4 regions of the Bradyrhizobium sp. LB8.2 genome follow, and region 3 is predicted to be linked to each of the others. Evidence: predicted binding sites of a transcription regulator. Region 3 holds the regulator's gene; each other region holds the start of a gene.
What was found. Region 3 encodes LexA, which represses DNA repair genes until DNA is damaged. Its sites were predicted from a motif close to TGTTCNNNNTGTGTTCNG; they were not measured.
Positions count from the first base shown of each region.

Region 1: a site for LexA is predicted at 1,738-1,755, ahead of ABIB06_RS20155 (DUF3072 domain-containing protein). Genes of this name have one in related genera too.
Region 2: a site for LexA is predicted at 1,792-1,809, ahead of ABIB06_RS23820 (DNA recombination protein RmuC). Genes of this name have one in related genera too.
Region 4: a site for LexA is predicted at 4,101-4,118, ahead of uvrA (excinuclease ABC subunit UvrA). Genes of this name have one in related genera too.

Region 1 covers NZ_JBEPQV010000016.1:54,536-59,661, reverse strand. The annotation lists gene ABIB06_RS20185 (HWE histidine kinase domain-containing protein) at 1-137, shown strand, start outside; gene ABIB06_RS20180 (hypothetical protein) at 134-355, opposite strand; gene ABIB06_RS20175 (hypothetical protein) at 497-754, shown strand; gene ABIB06_RS20170 (hypothetical protein) at 848-1,093, shown strand; gene ABIB06_RS20165 (hypothetical protein) at 1,229-1,435, opposite strand; partial or broken gene ABIB06_RS20160 (hypothetical protein) at 1,454-1,676, opposite strand; gene ABIB06_RS20155 (DUF3072 domain-containing protein) at 1,793-1,987, shown strand; gene ABIB06_RS20150 (DUF6496 domain-containing protein) at 2,075-2,392, shown strand; gene ABIB06_RS20145 (hypothetical protein) at 2,408-2,770, opposite strand; gene ABIB06_RS20140 (Do family serine endopeptidase) at 3,043-4,578, opposite strand; gene ABIB06_RS20135 (hypothetical protein) at 4,696-4,908, opposite strand; gene ABIB06_RS20130 (putative bifunctional diguanylate cyclase/phosphodiesterase) at 5,091-5,126, opposite strand, start outside.
Region 2 covers NZ_JBEPQV010000021.1:29,550-34,675, reverse strand. The annotation lists gene truA (tRNA pseudouridine(38-40) synthase TruA) at 1-76, opposite strand, end outside; gene fmt (methionyl-tRNA formyltransferase) at 76-1,011, opposite strand; gene def (peptide deformylase) at 1,145-1,669, opposite strand; gene ABIB06_RS23820 (DNA recombination protein RmuC) at 1,841-3,040, shown strand; gene ABIB06_RS23815 (GIY-YIG nuclease family protein) at 3,119-3,421, shown strand; gene ABIB06_RS23810 (AmpG family muropeptide MFS transporter) at 3,508-4,869, shown strand; gene ABIB06_RS23805 (hypothetical protein) at 4,981-5,126, opposite strand, start outside.
Region 3 covers NZ_JBEPQV010000028.1:12,448-17,573, forward strand. The annotation lists gene ABIB06_RS28180 (DUF2171 domain-containing protein) at 1-168, shown strand, start outside; gene ABIB06_RS28185 (ComEC/Rec2 family competence protein) at 264-2,543, shown strand; gene ABIB06_RS28190 (hypothetical protein) at 2,682-3,116, opposite strand; gene lexA (transcriptional repressor LexA) at 3,506-4,207, opposite strand; gene ABIB06_RS28200 (molybdopterin molybdotransferase MoeA) at 4,384-5,126, opposite strand, start outside.
Region 4 covers NZ_JBEPQV010000028.1:112,847-117,972, forward strand. The annotation lists gene ABIB06_RS28660 (HAD-IA family hydrolase) at 1-490, opposite strand, end outside; gene ABIB06_RS28665 (GIY-YIG nuclease family protein) at 501-1,004, opposite strand; gene uvrA (excinuclease ABC subunit UvrA) at 1,014-4,004, opposite strand; gene ABIB06_RS28675 (outer membrane protein) at 4,283-5,029, opposite strand.

The DNA of each region.
Region 1 (5,126 bases), on a different contig from region 3:
AAGCGCATTTCGATTGGCGCGCCGAGGGCCTGCTGTGCCGCCTGGAGGTGCCGTTGATTCGCAAGACTGCCGCGACAACGACACCAGGCAAATTCGAAGACGCCAGCTCCGCCGAATTGCAGCGCGCATCCGGCTAGCCGGAGGACGCATTCGTCATGCCCTGCGCCGGACGCGGTTCGCGCGCGACGCGTCCTTCGAGCCAGGCTTCCGTTCGGGCGAGCTCGCGCAGCGCTTTTGCATAGCGGCGAGCAGCACTTCGCTCCGCGCCGCGGGGCAGCTTGCGCGCTTTGCCCAGGATGTCCGCGGCGGCGTTGCGATAGGCCAGCGAACGGTAAAGAAAGACCACCTTACCCATATCGAATGTTCCCGTGCTGTGACGTGTTCATCCTCGCAAAGCCGGCATGAACGTCGGATGAAGCGGGCAATGACAATTCGTTCATCCGGATGGAACCGGCGAGCGTCGCAGGCGTTGCATGCGAGATCGGGATAGAGTTCCATGCGCACGAAAAAGTCGTCGGACCTGATCTCTCCCAGCGGCCTCGTCAAGCTGATGACGCATGCGATGATGGGCGCAGCCCTCGGCCTCGCTTTCAGCCTCGTGCTCGTTCTGACCAATCCAGCCGTCGCCAACCTGCTCAGCCACGGCGGAAGCCAGGCCGCTGTCGCTTTCGCCCTCACATTGGCGACGACATTCGCGATCGGCGCGACACTCACCGGCGTCGTCTTCATCCTCGCAGAGGACAAGGAATCTTGAAAGGTGCGTGATGCAGCGGAGCTCCTGTGTTCGGAACTCCTGTGACCGAGCGCGGTTGGCTGCCTGCGTCAATTCAACTCAGGGAGTTCCCCCATGAAGACAACCAAGCTCGCTCTCGCCGTGATGTTGGCAACCGGCCTCGCCGCCGCGCCGTTCGCCGTGCAGGCAAAGTCGCACAAGGCGAAACATGGATCCTCCATGTCGTCGTCGCAGACCACGGGCGCCAACACCAAATCCTCCAAGGGCGCCGATCCCTCCGGTCAGGGCGGCTCCGGCCCCGGCTCCGACCAGGGCGGCACCATGACGCACAACAAGGGCGGCATGAGCAACACCAAGTAGCTGCTCGCCGACATTCAAGGAGGCCCCGCCATCGCGGGGCCTTTTTGCTTTGCGGGTTCGGCTGAACCCTTTCTCAGGCCGCTTCGCCAACCTCCGGCATCGACAAGCCCGCATGTCGCCCTGCGCGCATACGCTTCAACGACGGCCGCCGGTGAGGTCGGGATGACAGCCCGCACGATCTGATTTCACGAGATGAGCGAGCTGTCCGCTCTTGCGCACGATCAGGAGCTGGGCCGCGGCGTCGTCGAGCCCCTCGCGTTGCAGCTGCCGGATGGCCGAGCCCAGTTCGAGAATCTCGGCGCGCAGTCTCAAGATCCGGTACGTCGCCGGGTCTTCTTCCACGGCACACTCCCAAAGCTCTCAATGGCGCGCGATAGCACGCACGGGATTGCCGGCTTTCTTCGCGGAACGAAGGCGCATCCTGTCGCGGACATCCGGCAGGACATCGCCGCCACCTGCAGCCTTCCATTCGCCGATCAGAAGATTGATTTTCCAGCGCAGATCCATTTGCGGCCAGGGCCTTCTCCGTGCAGTCGCGATCGCGGTCGACGAGCTCGCGCACGGACGCCTCGACATCGGCCATTTCCAGCCTCAACGCACTGATTTTACGTCGAATTTCATTAATTCTGTTGTCCATGACTTGTTAGAACAAAATAAGAACATATAGTCAAGTCACGATTTCAGGTCCGGAGAAGCGACATGCAGGTTCAGGGTAAATACGATGCCAGGGCTTTCCTCACAGAGCAGATGACCCGGACACAGGGCCTCAGGCTGAAACGGCTCAGCGAAGAGGCCTATCAACCCGCGCAATATGCGCGGGACCTGTCCTCCAGTGAGGCAGCACGGCGCATCCAGGTGCTGGAAGCGGAGATCGAGCTGGCGAATTCGTTCTAGGCTACCCACTCAATCCAGGTCGCTGCGTGCCCGCTTTCGGAACCATGCCTGTCGCGGATGGTTCTCCCCGGCCAAGGGAGAACATGCATGGCACGCAAGGCAAAGAAGCGCCGCTACTCGCGCAGCTCCGGCAGCGATGTCGAAAGCGAGATGAAACGCTACAAGAAGGGCAGCGCGAAGAGCGGACCTGGCGGTCGAGGCGGACGCGTGAAGAGCCGCAAGCAGGCAATCGCGATCGGCCTGTCGAAGGCACGCAAGAAGGGCAAGAAGGTCCCGAAGAAGGCCGCGAAAAAGACCTCCAAGAAGAAGACCTCCAAGAAGACGAAGAAGATTTCGAAGAAAACGTCCAGGAAAACTTCGAAGAAAACGTCGAAGAAAACATCGAAGCGCAAATCCTCCAGATAGTCGCGCTGAACTCTGTCAGGTCATGCTGCCCGGCATGAAGCAGCGGATCGAAACGCCAAACGCGGTCTTCACCGGCCACACCATGGTTCGGCCGGCCCGGTTCGGCTCGGTGATCACGGCTTCGTCCGGGACCTCCACCCACTCCCCGTCGAGCCGCACCCGATAATGCCCGTTGTGCGAGTCCCAGTCGGGATCGGCGACGGCAAACCCATCCGCATCCGAGCAGCACGGACCGAGATGGCTGCGCAGGCCGTCGAACCACGGCTTGAGGGGTGAGTCCGCGTAGCGGCCGTCGTCGCGCCCGAGAGCGTTTCCACCCCACAGCACGAATGGCGCCACGAGCAGCGCAGTCCTCAGCGAGAGCTTCAATCGATCCATGTCGGCACCGATCAAATGCGAACTGCCGGCCAGCTAGCTCAGCGGCGGCAAGTTCGAAGTTCCACGCTTGCAATCGTCCCGGCGGCTTCATTGCCGCCGACTCCATACGAGATCCGCAATTGTGATGAGCGAACACGGCTTTTTCGGACGAACCGGGTCATCCTCTCTGCCGTTAACGAGAATGTTATCGGCGGCCATCCGGAATCCTGAAGGCAAACAGGAAAGGCGGCCCGTGGGCCGCCTTTTTGGATTTGCGCGGATCGACGTTCGACTTATGCGAGCGGCACCGCGACGAATCGGGTCGCCTGCGCGTTTCTGATCTGCAGCAGCACGCTGCGCTTGCCGGACGATTTCGCCTGCGCCAGCTCCGAACGGACATCACCGATATTGGCGACGGCCTTGCCGCCGACGTTGAGGATGACGTCGCCGGTCTGAATGCCGCGCTGCGCGGCCGGCCCTTGCGGATCGACTTCAGTGACGACGACGCCCTTCTGGCCGGCCCCCTGGACGTCGCCGGCCGGAGCCAGGCTGAGCCCGAGACGCGGCGTGCCGGCATCCGGCTGCGCCTTGCCCTCGTCGGCCTTAGCCTGCCGCTCGTTCGGCAATTCGCCGAGCGCCAGCGTCACCGTCTTGCTGTCGCCCTTGTGGACGACATCGAGCTTCACGGACGTGCCCGGTGCAAGCGTAGCGATAGTGCGGGCGAGATCGCGGGAGTCCTTGATCGCGGTGCCGTTGACGGCGGTGATGACGTCGCCCGCCTCGATGCCCGCCTTCGCTGCCGGGCTAGCGTCCTGCGGATTGTCCACGATCGCGCCGCGCGCCTCCTTGAGGCCGAGGCTGTCGGCGATATCCGATGTCACCGGCTGCACCTGCACGCCGAGCCAGCCGCGTGTCACCGCACCCTTGTCCTTCAACTGTGCGACGACGAGCTTTGCGGTCGAAGCCGGAATGTCGAAGCCGATGCCGACCGAGCCGCCGGAGGGCGAGAAGATCGCGGTGTTCACGCCAATCACGTTGCCGTTCATGTCGAACGCCGGACCGCCGGAATTGCCCTTGTTGATCGGTGCATCGATCTGGATGAAATCGTCATAGGGACCGTTGCCGATGTCGCGGCCGCTGGCCGAGACGATGCCGGCGGTCACGGTGCCGCCGAGGCCGAAGGGATTGCCGACCGCGACCACCCAGTCGCCGATGCGCGGCTTCTGGTCGGAGAATTTGACGAACGGAAAATCCTTCTTGCCCTCGACCTTGATCAGCGCGAGATCGGTCTTCGGATCGGTGCCGACCACCTTCGCGGTATAGGTCTGGCCGTCATCCATCGTCACCTGCACCGACTCAGCGTGGTCGACGACGTGGTTGTTGGTCACGGCATAGCCGTCGGCGGAGATGAAGAAGCCGGAGCCCTCACCCGTGATAGTCTGGTGGCGCTGGCGCGGCATGCCGTTCATGCCACCCGGACCACCGAAGCCGAATTGCCGTGAGAATTGGTCGAACGGCGTCGCCTCGTCCGAATCCATCCGGTTCTGTTGCAGCATCGCGCTCTTCTCGCTGTCCTGGTCGATTTTGACCCGCACCGAGATGACGGCGGATTTGACCTTGCTGACGAGATCGCCGAAGCCCTGCGGTGTCGTGGCGGTCTCCGCGGCCTGGGCGGGCGCAATGAAGGAGGTCGCGCTGAACGGCGAAGAGCCGGGAGCAGTCGCCAGCACGGCCAGGCCGAGCGCGGCCACGGTGCCGAGCAGCGCGAGCCGGCGCGGCCTCAGGATCTTGCGGGACGTGGTGGTGTCGGAATTGACGCGATCGTTCATGTCGATATGTCCATGTTGGGTAAGTCGCCTTGCACCCAACATGGTGGTCGCCACCTTACGGCGTCCCGTCCACGCGATTAAATCTTGGCAAAGAAGACACGGAGGCCGGACGAAATGTCACGCCGCGGCAGGCCTCTCCCACGCCGTGGCCGCGACAGCGTCCTCGTCATGTTGCGCATTGCACGCATCGTAATGTGCTTTGAGCTCAACTTCGGCGAGATATTCAAAATGTTCGGCCTGGCCGAGCAATTCCCAGTTCTGGAGCGGCCGGTAGGCGGCCTGCTGACGACAGAGGGACGCCAGCGCGCGATAACGACGTACGTTCTCCATGAGAGCCTCCCTCGCGTTCACAGGGGTTATGGCCCTTATTTGCGTCAGGGCGATGGCGGTCGTGCAAAAGATTCGCTGCGCCCGCAGCGCGCCCGGCTCGGTTGCGTCTAGGAAATGCGTATTCGAGCGAAAGTTCCAATCAGCGCGGACTTGACGCTCGAAATCCTGTCGCAGGCCAACGGCTAGGCGTAGAGGCGCCGCTCCACGGTCACGCCGAC
Region 2 (5,126 bases), on a different contig from region 3:
ACGGCAGCGTCTCCTGCACCTGCCAACCGAAGAACGGCGCGCCGTCATATTCGATGGTGAGCTTGTAGCGTGGCATCAGGCCAGCCGCATCGGCGGCTTCAGCGGCACGCCGCGCAGGAAGTCCGCGGCCTGCATGCGCGCCTTGCCTTCGCGCTGGAGCTCGATAAGGCGGATTGCGCCATCGCCGCAGGCAATGGTGAGGTGATCGTCGAGCACCTCGCCCGGCCTACCCGAACCCTTCGCCAATTCACAGCGCAGGATTTTTACGCGCGCGTTCTCGCTCACCCCGGTGAGCTCGGCCCAGGCGCCGGGGAACGGCGACAAGCCGTGGATGTGGCGCAGCACCTCGCGCGCCGGCCTGGTCCAGTCGATCCGCGCTTCGGCCTTGTCGATCTTGGCCGCATAGGTGACGCCGTCCTCGCTCTGCTGCTCGAGCTGAAGCCCGCCGCGGGCAAGCGCGGCCATGGCGCGCACCATCAGATCGGCGCCGAGCCGGGACAGGCGGTCGTGCAGATCGACCGCAGTCATGGTGTCAGTGATTACAAGGCGCTCGGCCATGGCGACGTCGCCGGTATCAAGGCCGACATCCATCTTCATGACCATCACGCCGCTCTCGGCATCGCCGGCCATGATCGCGCGGTTGATGGGAGCAGCACCGCGCCAGCGTGGCAACAGCGAAGCATGCAGATTGTAGCAGCCGAGCTTTGGCGCATCGAGGATCGCCTGCGGCAGGATCATGCCATAGGCGACGACGACGGCCGCATCGGCGTCGAAGGCACGAAATTCTGCCAGCGCCCCCTCGGTTTTCAACGTCTTCGGCGTCAGCACGGGAACGCCGAGTTTTCGTGCGGCCTCGTCCACCGGGGTCGGCTGCAATTGCAGGCCGCGCCGGCCGCCGGGCTTCGGCGCGCGCGTATACACGGCCGCGATGTCGTGGCCATGCGCGACGAGCTCGAGCAGCGTCGGCACGGAGAAATCGGGCGTGCCCATGAAGATCAGGCGGAGGGGCATGTGGCGGCGCTCGGTAAGGTCTGTTTCTCCGTCATGCCCGGGCTTGTCCCGGGCATCCACGGTCTTGGCGACAAAGCAAGCAAGGCGTGGATGGCCGGGTCAAGCCCGGCCATGACGGCGAGAGAGAACCAACTCACTCCGCGCGCTTGGCGGCCTTCTCGAACTTCTTGATCACGCGGTCGCGCTTGAGTTTTGACAGGTAATCGACGAACAGCACGCCGTTGAGATGGTCGATCTCGTGCTGGATGCAGGTGGCGTAGATGCCTGCGGCGTCCTCCTCGTGCACCTTGCCGTCGAGATCGGTGAAGCGCACCCGCACTTTCGCGGGACGTTCGACCTCCTCGTAATATTCGGGGATCGACAGGCAGCCTTCCTCGTAGACCGACAGCTCCTCCGAGGAGGCGATGATTTCCGGATTGATGAAGACGCGCGGCTCGGGCTTGGTCTCGCCGTCCTGGTCGGGCTTGGCAAGGTCCATGGTAATCAGCCGCAACGGCTGCGCGATCTGGATCGCCGCAAGCCCGATGCCGGGCGCGTCGTACATGGTCTCGAACATGTCGTCGGCAAGCTTGCGGATCTCCGGCGTGACCTTCTCGATCGGCTTGGAGACCAGACGCAGCTGCTTGTCGGGCAGGATGATGATTTCTCTGAGGGCCATGGCCGCGATTTAAGCCGCGCGCCCGATGCGGTCAATCCGGCCCGGAACCCCGTTAACCCTCCGCTAACCATAAAACTTCAGGTTCCGTTAACCGTAAAAATTAACGGGGCATTTACCATAAATGTTCGCTATTCGTTCGTGCCGCGCAGCGAATCGGCTAGAAGCAGGGGCATGAACGAGATCATTTTCATGCTCGGCGATTGGCCGGTGCGCACCGTGGACGCGCTGATCGGCTTCGGCGCGCTCATCCTCATCCTGATGGTGGTGATCGCCGTCGTGATCGCGCGCTCTGGACGGCGCGGCGCGGAACTTGCGATGGCCAACGCCATCCGCGCCGACGAGCTCGAGGAGCGCCTGAGCCAAGTGCTGCACGCCCAGGGCGAGGCTTCGGGCCGGGTCGATGCCATGACCCAGACGCTCGCCGGCCGCCAGGCCGACATGGCGCGCGCGGTCAACGAACGGCTGGATTCGGTGACCCACCGCGTCGGCCAATCGATGGAAAACACCACGCGCAACACCATGGATAGCCTGCGCGCCCTGCACGAGCGGCTCGGCATCATCGACAGCGCGCACAAGAACCTCACCGACCTCACCACGCAGGTGACATCCTTGCGCGACGTGCTCGCCAACAAGCAGTCGCGCGGCGCCTTCGGTCAGGCGCGGATGGAGGCGATCGTCCAGGACGGTCTGCCGAAGGGGGCCTACGAGTTCCAGTTCACGCTCTCGACCGGCAAGCGGCCCGACTGCGTCGTGTTCCTGCCCGACCAGCGTCCGCTCTGCATCGACGCGAAATTCCCGCTGGAAGCGATGACTGCGCTGCACGATGCCCGCACCGACGAGGAACGGCGCGTCGCCACGCAGCGGCTGCGCAGCGACGTGATGAAGCATGTCAGCGACATCGCCGAGAAATACCTCGTCGCCGGCGAGACCCAGGAAATGGCGTTGATGTTCGTGCCGTCGGAATCGGTCTACGCCGAGATCCATGACGGCTTCGACGACGTGATCCAGAAGGCCTATCGCGCCCGCGTCGTGCTGGTGTCACCATCGCTGCTGATGCTGGCGATCCAGGTGATGCAGCAGATCATGAAGGACGCGCGCATGCGCGATGCCGCCGATCAGATCCGCACCGAAGTGATCAAGCTCGGCGACGACCTCGGCCGCCTCAGGGATCGCGTGGTGAAATTGCAGAAGCACTTTGCCGACGCGAACGAGGACGTGCGGCAGGTGCTGATCTCCGCCGACAAGATCGAGAAGCGCGCTGGCCGAATCGAGGAGCTCGATTTCAGCAAGACCGACGCACCCGAAGGCCCGCATCTGGTGGCGACCGGCGCGCCGGAGCTGTTCCCAAGGAAGCTCCAGGCGGGGGAGTGACCTGTTCGAGACTGCCGCCACAATCTCGGCTGTCGTCGTCCGGCTTGACCGGGCGACCCAGTATTCCAGAGACGCCAAATGGGAACGCGCAGCTACTACGTCTACATACTCGCTAGCAAGATCGGCGGCACCCTCTATATCGGCGTGACCAATGATCTCATCCGCCGGGTAGCGGAACACAAATCAAAGCTGATTGAGAGCTTCACAGAGCAGTACGACGTCGTCAGGCTCGTCTACTTCGAGCAGTTCGATGATCCCGAGAACGCGATCAGGCGCGAGAAGCGACTCAAGAAATGGAAGCGAGCATGGAAGATCGCGCTGATCGAGAAAGACAATCCGGACTGGAATGATCTTTATCCGGAGATAGCAGGTCCCCCATAACCCCTGCCTCTGGAATACTGGATCGCCCGGTCAAGCCGGGCGACGACACCTCGCTTGTGGCCGCCAGAATCTGCTAACACCACCCTATGACCGCACCCGACGCGACCTCTTCCGCCACCGCTGACGCGCCCTCCTCCTGGCGTGACAGCCTTGCCGTTTACCTGCAACCGCGGGTGCTGATCGTGCTGTTCCTCGGCTTCTCGTCCGGGCTGCCGCTGGCGCTGTCGGGCTCGACGCTGCTGGTGTGGATGCGGGAATCTGGCGTCGATCTCAAAACCATCGGGTTGTTTGCGCTGGTCGGCACGCCCTACACGCTGAAATTCCTGTGGGCGCCGCTGGTGGACGCGCTGCACGTGCCGCTGTTCACGCGCGCGTTCGGGCGGCGGCGCGGCTGGCTGCTGTTCTCGCAATCGCTGCTGATCGTCGCGATCCTGCTGCTGGCGCTGACCGACCCCGCGCGCTCGCCGTTCTTCGTCGCGCTCGGCGCTTTGCTGGTGGCGACGACCTCGTCGACGCAGGACATCGTGGTCGACGCCTTCCGCGTCGAGAGCCTGCCGGAGGGCGAGCAAGCCGCCGGCATGGCGTCCTATGTCGCGGCCTATCGCATCGGCATGCTGGTCTCGACCGCCGGTGCGCTGTTCATCGTTTCGGGTTTCGAGAGCACCGGCATCACCCGCACATCGGCCTGGATGTGGGGCTATGTGGTGATGGCGGGAATGGTGCTGATCGGGACGATCACCGCACTGGTCGCGACCGAGCCCGAGCAGTCGGTGCGGGCGGAAGCCGCAACGCAAACGGAGACCGCGTTCGCACGCGTGCTGCGCGCGGCGATCGGCGCCTTCTCGGAATTCCTGACGCGGAAGGACGCGCTCGCCGCGCTCGCCTTCGTCGTGCTGTTCAAGTTCACCGACGCCTTCTCCGGAACGATGACCGCGCCGTTCGTGATCGACCTCGGCTTCTCCCGCAACGACTATGCGGCGATCGTCAAGGGCGTCGGCCTCGCGGCGACGCTGATCGGCGGCTTTGCCGGCGGCTTCGTCGCGCGGCGCTATTCGCTTGCGACCAGCCTTTGGATCGGCGGCGTGGTGCAGGCGCTCGCGAACCTCTCCTTCTCCTGGCTGGCCTTGGTCGGGACCAGCCAATGGGCGCTCGCCTTTGCCATCACAGCTGAGAATTTCACCAGCGCCATCGGCACCGTGATCTTCGTCGCCTATCTTTCGGCGCTCTGCCAGAACCCGCTGCACACGGCGACGCAATATGCGCTGCTCACCGCGCTTGCCGCGGTGGGGCGGACCTATCTCTCATCAGGCGCCGGCTTCGTGGCGGATACGACCGGCTGGCCGCTGTTCTTCGTGATCTGCATGCTGGTGGCGATCCCGAGCCTGGTGCTGCTGGCCTGGCTGCAGAAGCGCGGGCACTTTGACGCGCTGGGCCCGGTAAGGGTTTAGGTCGGCTCTCTCACCTTCGTCATTGCGAGCGAAGCGAAGCAATCCAGACTGCCGCGGAAACAGTCTGGATTGCTTCGTCGCAAGTGCTCCTCGCAATGACAGCGGAGGCCCCTACTGCTTGTTGATCAAACTCCACTTCGTGATCACGGCTTCGCTCATCTGGCCGGGATCGCTGGCGCAGGCGATTTCGTCGACCTTGACCGAGATCTCCTTGCCGGCGAATGTCTTCAACTGTGCGGCCTGCGCGTCGCCGTTGG
Region 3 (5,126 bases):
AAGGTCGAAGGCAATCGCATCAAGCTGACCAAAAAGGACAGCGGCGAGGGCAGCCACAAGGGCCATCATCACTTTATCGACAAGGGCCTCGTCGCCGATGTCGAGGGCAACAAGGTCCGGCTGTCGGCCAAGGCGGATGTCGCCGTGACGATGGAAGAGGAAAAGTAGCGGCTCGGCCCTTTCGTTCCTGATCCGTACCGCTATCCGCCCGCCTGCACGTTCCGGTAGCTTCGGCCTTCGTTGCGTATCGTCAGGTGCAGGGAATGGCGGAGCCGGGCCGGCCGGTACGGTCGCAGGGGATCGCGGGGACTTGGCCCGCAGGCCGCGCTGCGTCCGCGGGCGGCCTTGCGCCTGCGGGTCTCGACCTCTGGACATCGCTGGTCGAGATCCTGCGCGCATGGGTACGCGGCGAGGCTGGCGCCGGGCGGCTGTTGCCGTGGGTGCCCGTGGCTTTCAGCTGCGGCATCGCGCTTTATTTCTCCGCCGATCATGAGCCGGTGCTGTGGGTCGTTGCCACGACCGCCGTCGCGCTCATGCTTGGCGCGGCTCTGTTGCGGCGGAGCCGGCTGTTCGCGCCGGCGATCATGATCGCGGCGGTCGCGGCCGGCTTTACCGTCGCGACCTGGAAGACGGCGCGCATCGCCCACCCGGTGCTGGCAAAGTCGCTCTACTGGGTGTCGTTGTCGGGCTTCGTCGAGGCTCGCGACATCCGCGAGCGCACCGACCGTTTCGTGCTGCGCGTTACCGCGATGGAGGCGCAGCGCAGCGACGTCAGGCTCGAGCGCGTTCGCCTGTCGGTCCGCAAGGGCACCGCGCCGGAGGTCGGCAGCTTCGTGCAGTTGAAGGCGCGGCTGATGCCGCCGCTCGCGCCGGTGCGGCCCGGCAGCTACGACTTTTCGCGTGACATGTTCTTCCAGGGCATCGGAGCCTCCGGTTTTGCAATGGGCGCAATCACGGTGGCGGCGCCGCCTGAGACTGGCGGCTTGCGGCTGCGTTACGCAGCCTTCATGCAAGGCCTGCGCGATGCGATCGACGCGCGCATCCGCGCCACGCTCGACGGCGACAACCGCGCGATCGCGACTGCGCTGCTCACCGGCCGGCGCGATGCGATCACCACGCCCGTCAACGACGCGATGTTCATCTCCGGCCTCGGTCACGTGCTCTCGATCTCCGGCTACCACATGGCAGTCGTTGCCGGTGTCGTGTTCTTTGCGGTGCGCGCGCTGCTGGCTCTGATCCCGGGACTGGCGGCCGGCTTCGCCATCAAGAAATGGTCGGCGGCCGCGGCACTGGTCGCTGCTGCGTTCTACCTGCTGCTGTCGGGCGCGGAGGTCGCAACGCAAAGATCGTTCTTCATGACTGCAGTGGTGCTGATCGCGGTGATGGTCGATCGCCGCGCCATCACCTTCCGCACGCTGGCGGTGGCCGCCCTGATCGTGCTGGCAGTCGCGCCGGAGGCGCTGGTGCATCCGAGTTTTCAGATGTCGTTCGCCGCGACGCTCGGGCTGGTGGCGCTGGTGCAGATCGGCATGCCGAACCTGTTCGCATCGCCCGATCATTCGGCGACCGCGCGCGTTGCGATGTGGGGCGGGCGCGAGATCGCGATGCTGTTCATGGCTTCGCTGATCGCGGGACTTGCGACCACGCCCTATGCCGCTTTCCACTTCCACCGCGTCACCCCGTTCGGCGTGCTCGCCAATCTCGGTGCGATGCCGGTGGTCTCGGCGCTGGTGATGCCGGCGGGGCTGCTCGGGCTGCTTGCGGCTCCCTTCGGGCTCGATAGCGTGTTCTGGTGGCTGATGGGGATCGGCATCGACTGGATGGTCGTGGTCTCGCGCTGGGTCGCGGCATTGCCGGGCGCGATCGGCCGCATCCCGGCTTTCGGCATCGCGCCGCTGATCGCGGCGAGCCTGGGGATCATCGTGCTGGGCCTGTTGCGCACGCCGCTGCGCTGGTCCGGCGCACTGGTGCTGCTGGTCGCGATCCTCTGGGGGCTGTCGGTGCGGCAGCCCGACATCCTGATTGCCGGGGATGGCCAGAGCGTCGCGGTGCGGGGCAAGGACGGACATCTTCACCTGATCAAGACGAGCAAGGATAGCTTTTTGCTCAAGGAGTGGTTGGCTGCCGACGCCGATCCGCGCGATGCCGCCAGCGCCTCGCTGGCCGCCGGCGTGTCTTGCGATGAATCCGGCTGCGTGACGCCGCTCGCCGATGGGCGGCTGGTCGCGCTGGCACTGCGCATCGACGCGCTGGCGGACGATTGCAACCGCGCCGCGCTGGTGGTGACGGCACGTCCCGCGCCGCCCGATTGCGCCGCGATGGTGGTCGATCGACGGCGGCTCGCGAGCCAGAGCGCGCTGGCGCTGACGCAGCGTGGTGACGGCTTTGCAGTTCAGGCGGTGAGGGAAAGAGGCACGAGCCGTCCCTGGTTGCCGGCCGGCTCAGGCGAAGGTGATTTCGACGGCAGTCTTGCGCCGAAAGCGATCCCGCCACGCAGCAAGGACGCAACGCCGGCGGAAATCGATTTGCAAGCCGACGATTAATCGGATCGTGCGGAGAGATGCAGTCGGCTGGTGCATCCGATCGGATTCGCTGGACGCAAACCACACCACCTCGCCGGCCACGGCCGGCGATTGCAAATCAATCCTGGCCTCCGATCCCGTGGCCGGAGGGCGACCGTGTCAGCCGATCGGCAGGCGCGTGATGGTTGGCTGCCTGTTGGCCATGATCTGCGGCTTGTGCTCGCGCTCGCCGGCCGGCAGCGTCACCGGCAGTTGCAGCACGGTCGCGCGCTGTCCTTCGACAAGCTGGGTCACCAGCACGTATTTGCCGTCGGGGAATTCGATCGCGTCATGATGGCGGTCGGGAATGTGCGGATCGATCTTGCCGAACTTGCCGACACGGGAATTGATCGTGCGTGTCCAGATCCAGCGATTGTCGTAGCGGATGTTGTCGGCGAAGGCGAGCTCCGTTCCCGGCAGCAGGCAGACGGCCACAGTCGGATCGGCTGCGGACGCAAAACCACGCGTCGAGGTGCCGCGGAAGGTTGTCGTGACGACCGTCTCGCCGACTTCGGCGGGGCGCGACGCGATGGCATGCAGGCTGTAGTCACACATCGGGTGCTCCTCATGCTGGGATAGCAACCGGCGTCTCTTATCGAGGCGCAGGCCCCTATCAGAGTGGAAACACACAAGCCTCTGCTTGGTTATGGGCAAATCTGCGGCTGGTTTCCGCACGCCGCGATCACATTATCTTTCCCGAATCGGCGAGGAACAAAGCCTGCTCCTGGGCATTTCGGTCGCGCACGTCAGCGGCCGGAGATGCCCTTGCGCATGACGTCTCCTCAAACCGGAACGCCGCGAAGCCTCTGGGATGCTCGGCGCGGCGTGTCGAGGATGGACCGCCGGAGATGCGGCCGGATAATCTGTGCAGAACCAGGATGACTATCCAGCCGGAGCGGGCAATCCGTCCACTCCAATTGGAATTGCGTGACTGCCGTACAGGCTCAGTACTTTCGGTACAGCCCGATCAGCTTGCCCTGAATTTTCACCCGGTTCGGCGGCAGGATGCGCACCTCATAGGCGCCGTTGGCGGGCTCGAGCGCGATCGATGCGCCGCGGCGGCGGAAGCGCTTGAGGGTTGCTTCCTCGTCGTCGATCAGCGCCACCACGATGTCGCCGGTATCGGCGCTCTCGTTGCGCTGGATCAGCGCCATGTCGCCGTCGAGGATGCCGGCCTCGACCATAGAATCGCCGCGCACTTCGAGCGCGTAGTGCTCGCCCGAGCCAAGCATGTCAGGCGGTACGCTGATAGTGTGGCTGCGGGTCTGCAACGCCTCGATCGGTGTGCCGGCCGCGATCCGGCCCATCACCGGCACCGCGACCGGACGTTCACCATCGTCCGCGGGCAGGCTGGAGCTCGCACGCACCTTGCCGAGATTGCCCTCAATGACGCTCGGCGTGAAGCCGCGGCGGCTGCCGGCGGCGGCCTGGAGCTCGGGCAATTTGATGACCTCGATCGCACGGGCGCGATTGGGCAGGCGTCGGATGAAGCCGCGCTCCTCGAGCGCCGTGATCAGGCGATGGATGCCCGACTTCGAGCGCAGGTCGAGCGCATCCTTCATCTCGTCGAAGGAGGGCGGCACGCCGCTTTCCTTCAGACGTTCATTGATGAACCGCAGAAGCTCGTATTGTTTGCGCGTTAACATCTCGACCAAAGTCTCCAGGTTGATGTCGTTCGATTCCGAGACGCTGAATTCAGCAATAAGCCGCTACACGCTCGAAACAAATCATGAACGGACACTATATGTTCGATATGTGTTCCGCAACTGCTTAATTTACCGTGAACAGAGCGAAGTTCGCGGAACATGCGTTGTCGGGGCGCTCACACGGGGAGCCGCAACACCTCGCAAGGTGTGCCTGCTTCGGCTTTCGGCGCGAACGGTGCGCGCACGAGAAGTACCTGTGCCGCAGCGAGATTCGCAAGCAGCGAAGAGTCCTGATGGTTGACGGGAAGGGCAACGCGCGTGCCGTCGTCGCGCTCCTCCAGATGCGCGCGCAGATAGTCCTCCCGCTGGTCGTTGGCGCCGACGTCGCGGCCGAGCACGGCGCGCTCGCGGCGATGGTGAATCACTGAACGGCCCGAGAGAGCGCGAATCAGCGGCACCAAGAACAGGAAAGCGCAGACGTAGGACGACACGGGATTGCCCGGCAGGCCGATCACCTCCATCGCGCCGAGCCGCCCGTGCATCATCGGCTTGCCCGGCCGCATCGCGATCTTCCAGAACGCCATCGTTATGCCTTCGTCCCTCAGCGCCTGCTGGACCAGATCGTGGTCGCCGACCGATGCGCCGCCGGTCGTGATCAGGATGTCGGCTCCGCTCTCGCGGGCGCGTCGAATGCCGACGGTGGTGGCCTCCAGCGTGTCGGCGGCAATACCGAGGTCGATGGTCTCGGCGCCCTCGCTGCGAGCGAGCGCGTGCAGGGCGTAGCCGTTGGAATAGACGATCTGGCCGTGACCGGGCGTGGTGCCCGGCATCACCAGCTCGTCGCCGGTGGCGAGGATCGCGACCTTCGGACGTCGGCAAACGGCGAGGTGCGGGTGATTCATCCCGGCCGCAAGCGCGA
Region 4 (5,126 bases), 100 kb from region 3:
TGTCACGCACCTCGTCGCCGATCGAGATGACCTTGTCCGGCTCCACGCCGGCGCGGCGGATGACCCGGCGGAATTTCGCGGCCTTGCCGAACAGCGACGCCGCGCAATCGAAATGCGCGAACAGCGCGGCGGAATCGCCAAGCTTCTCGCGCGCATTGGCCTCGCTGTCCGACGTCACCAGCGCCAGCTGCACACCGTTTTCGGCGAGCGTTCGCAGCATCGCCTCGACGCCCGCAAACAGAAAGATCTCCGCGGCCGCCTCCGCCTTCAGCCGCCGCGCATGCCGCGCGATCGCCGGCAGCTTCCACAGTGGTACCTCGAGCCGAGCCAGAATCTCGCGGCTCGAAGCATGCCGCAGAGCCTCGATATCCTCATCCGCGACACGGCGAAATTTGAAGCGATCGGCGACATCGTTGATGACGCGCAGGAACCACGGAAAGCTGTCGGCCAGCGTGCCGTCGAGATCGAAGATGGCGAGGGAGTAGGGCAGCTGCAATAGGTTAATCAGCCCCTTTTTGTTCCCGCGCCCTGCGAGCTTCCATTTCGTTGGTTTCGACGGCTAGATCTTTTTGAAATCTGCGAAGCGAGACCTGTCGTGAATCGCGCTCGATTTGGAATTCAACCATTCCAGATCCATTGTACCAGTAGATGAAGTCGACCGAATTCATGTCCCGATCTTGTTCGTAAAAGTCGCGAAAGCCGTCGACCACGAGATCTCGCATGTCATCGTCAGGGAATTTGAACCACTCGCCTTTATGCCAACAATTCGCGAGGCCCTCGTGGATCATGCGTTCTAAATGGCTCATATTCCAGAAGGGCTTCATCGCGATCACGTCAATATCTGGGCTCCAAGTCAGAGCGTCTCTGACACGGCGTTTTGGATCTCTGGTCTTACCGACCTTGTAAAGGTCGCCGGCCCGCATCAGGTACAGCCACCCTGGATCAAGCTTCGGTACACCGAAGATCTTCAAGTTGGGACGAAATTCGCTCCAATCATCGGTCATGGAAGCTCTCTACTCTGCCGCCTCGCTCGACGCGCGTCTCCGCTTCGGCTTCCGTGCCTTCGCCAACACCGGCGCCAAAAACTTCCCCGTGTAGCTCCTTGGCGCCTTGGCGATATCCTCCGGCGGGCCCCAGGCGACGATTTCTCCGCCGCCGTCGCCGCCTTCGGGGCCTAAGTCGATGACCCAGTCCGCGGTCTTGATCACTTCGAGATTGTGCTCGATGACGACGACCGTGTTGCCCTGCGCGACCAGCTCGTGCAGCACCTCCAGCAGCTTCTTGACGTCGTGGAAGTGCAGGCCGGTGGTCGGCTCGTCCAGGATGTAGAGCGTGCGGCCGGTGGCGCGCTTTGACAGCTCCTTTGCGAGCTTGACGCGCTGGGCTTCCCCGCCGGAGAGCGTTGTGGCCTGCTGGCCGACGTGGATGTAGTCAAGGCCGACGCGATGCAGGGTCTGGAACGTCTCGCGCACGCGCGGGACCGCCTTGAAGAACTCGGCCGCTTCCTCGACGGTCATGTCGAGCACGTCGGCGATGCTCTTGCCCTTGAACAGGACTTCGAGCGTCTCGCGGTTGTAGCGCTTGCCCTTGCAGACGTCGCAGGTGACGTAGACGTCGGGCAAAAAGTGCATCTCGATCTTGATGACGCCGTCGCCCTGGCAGGCCTCGCAGCGGCCGCCCTTGACGTTGAAGGAGAAGCGGCCGGGCTCGTAGCCGCGCGCTTTCGACTCGGGCAGGCCGGCGAACCATTCGCGGATCGGCGTGAAGGCACCGGTATAGGTCGCGGGGTTCGAGCGGGGCGTGCGGCCGATCGGCGACTGGTCGATGTCGATGATCTTGTCGATGTGCTCGAGGCCCTCGATGCGGTCGTGCGGCGCGGCGCCCTCGCTGGCATTGTTCAGCTTGCGGGCGATCGCCTTGTAGAGCGTGTCGATGAGCAGCGTCGACTTGCCGCCGCCGGAAACGCCGGTGACGCAGGTGAACAGGCCGAGCGGAATTTCGGCGGTGACGTTCTTGAGATTGTTGCCGCGCGCGTTCACCACCTTGATGGTGCGGCGATGGTTCGGCGGGCGCCGCTCCGGCACCTCGACCTCGAGCTCGCCGGTGAGATATTTGCCGGTGAGCGATTTCGGGTTGCGCATGATCTCGGCGGGCGTGCCTTCGGCGATGATGTTGCCGCCATGCATGCCGGCGCCGGGGCCGATGTCGAGCACGTAATCGGCCAGCAGGATCGCGTCCTCGTCATGCTCGACCACGATCACGGTATTGCCGAGGTCGCGAAGCCGCTTCAGCGTGTCGAGCAGGCGCGCGTTGTCGCGCTGGTGCAGGCCGATCGAGGGCTCGTCCAGCACGTAGAGCACGCCGGTCAGTCCCGAGCCGATCTGCGAGGCCAGGCGGATGCGCTGGCTCTCGCCGCCGGACAGCGTACCGGAGGAGCGGGACAGCGTGAGATAGTTCAGGCCGACGTCGAGCAGGAAGGTCAGGCGCTCGCGAATCTCTTTCAGGATGCGGCCGGCGATCTCGTTCTGCTGCGCGTTCAACGCCTCCGGCACGGTCTCGAACCACGCGCCGGCGCCCTTGACCGACATCTCCGAGATGTCACCGATGTGCTTGCCGCCGATCTTGACGCAGAGCGCCTCGGGCTTGAGCCGAAAGCCGTTGCAGCCTCCGCAGGGCACATCGTGGAAATATTTCGACAGCTCCTCGCGCGCCCACTCGCTCTCGGTCTCGCGATAGCGGCGGTTGATGTTGGTGATGACGCCCTCGAACGGTTTCTTGGTGTCGTAGGAGCGGACGCCGTCTTCATACGAGAACTTGATCTCGTCCTCGCCGGAGCCGTGGAGGATCGCGTTCTGCGTCTTCTTCGGCAGATCCTTCCATTTGGTGGTCAGCGTGAACTTGTAGTGCTTGCCGAGCGCAGTCAGCGTCTGAATGTAATAGGGCGACGAGGACTTGGCCCAGGGCGCGATCGCGCCCTTGCCAATGGGGAGCTCCTTGTCGGGGATGACGAGGTCTTCATCGACATGCTGCTCGACGCCAAGGCCGCCACAGGCGGGGCAGGCGCCATAGGGATTGTTGAAGGAGAAAAGCCTGGGCTCGATCTCGGGGATGGTGAAGCCGGAGACCGGGCAGGCGAACTTTTCCGAGAACAGCATGCGCTCGGGTCCGCTCTTGTCGTGGATCTTCGCGGTCTTCTTTTTCTCTTTCTCTTTCTCTTCCGCGGGCGCGGTCGCCGGCGCGTCGGCGAACTCGATGACGGCGAGGCCCTCGGCGAGTTTCAGCGCGGTCTCAAAGCTTTCGGCGAGGCGCTGGCCGATGTCGGCGCGCACCACGATGCGGTCGACGACGACGTCGATGTCATGCGGGAATTTCTTGTCGAGGGTCGGCGCCTCGCTGAGCTCATGGAAGGTGCCGTCGATCTTGACGCGCTGAAAGCCCTTCTTGAGCCATTCGGCGAGCTCCTTCCGGTACTCACCCTTGCGGCCGCGCACGACCGGCGCGAGCAGATAGAGGCGCGTGCCCTCGGGCAGCACCAAGACGCGATCGACCATCTGCGAGACGGTCTGGCTCTCGATCGGAAGGCCTGTGGCCGGCGAATAGGGCACGCCGACGCGCGCCCATAACAGGCGCATGTAGTCGTAGATTTCGGTGACGGTGCCGACGGTGGAGCGCGGGTTCTTCGACGTCGTCTTCTGCTCGATCGAGATCGCCGGCGACAATCCGTCGATCTGGTCGACGTCGGGCTTCTGCATCATCTCCAGGAACTGGCGCGCATAGGCCGACAGCGATTCGACGTAGCGACGCTGGCCCTCGGCATAGATGGTGTCGAAGGCGAGCGAGGATTTGCCGGAGCCTGACAGCCCCGTGAACACCACCAGCTTGTCGCGGGGAATCTCGACGTCGACGTTCTTGAGGTTGTGCTCGCGCGCGCCACGGATCGTAATTGCGCGCAGGTTTGATCCCACGTTCGGCTGTTGGCGCTTCGCCTTGATCACTTCATCCATCCTGGTGGTCCTCAAGAATCCCAAAGGCGCGCGATCGCGCCAACGCTGGAAGGCGCGCTTCGCCCGGAACCGGGATCGGCGCCGATGGGTATGTCAGCGAACGTAGGAAGAACGAGGAGGGATTTCCAGTGGCTCTTGCGAATCGTCAACGGATTGTTGGCGCGCTGGCGGCATCTGGCAGCAGGAGGGCCAGCGGAACTACGCTGCAGGAGACCGCGCAAACAAAAAGGCCGGCGCAAGGCCGGCCTTTCGTAACGATGTGACGTCGGTCGTGCAGATCAGTACTTCGCGACGATCGGACCGCCGAAGCGATAGTTCAAGCGAACCGTGGCCATATCCACGTCCTGCTTGATGCTGTCGCTGCGGGTGTTCACACCGAGGAAGGTGAAGCTGTCGGTGTGCTTGCCCATGAACAGATGGTTATATTCGACGGCGACCGACCAGTTCGGAGCGAAGCCGAACTCGATGCCGGTGCCGACCGTGCCACCCCAACGGGTTTCGTTGGCGGTATCGAGGGTGACGCCACCCAGAGTGCCGCTGAACTTGTTGTGGGTGACGGCCGCGCCGCCCTTCACGTACCAGAGCACGTTGTTCCAGGCATAACCAACCTGACCGGTGAAGAGGCCGATGGCGTCGATCTTGGTGTTGTTCACCAGCGGGAAGAACGCGGCGGGCGAGCTGGTGTTCGAGCCCTTCAGGTCAGCCCAATCGCCCTGGGCTTCGAGGCCGAACACCCAATTGCTGGACTGCCAGCGATAGCCGATCTGGCCGCCGACGATGGCGCCGGTTGCATTGTGGCAGCCTTCAGCCGTGACGGGGACTGGTGCGCCAAGCACCGAGGTCGTATCCCAGCAATTGTGGCTCGAGCCGCCACCGGCGTTGGCGCCGATGTAGAAGCCGGTCCAGTTGTAGACCGAAGCCATAGCCACCGGAGCCTTGGTGTAGGGGCGCGCCGCGAGATCAGCGGCCGAAGCCGGGGCAGCGAGAGCGAACAAACAGGCCGAAGCCAACAAAATCTTTTTCATTTTCAACTAGGGTCTGTTGGGATTCATCTGGAGTTTATCGCGGCCGCGGCCAGATAGATCATTGAAGTGAAGCTCTGGTCGGTCTTGTCGGCGCGCA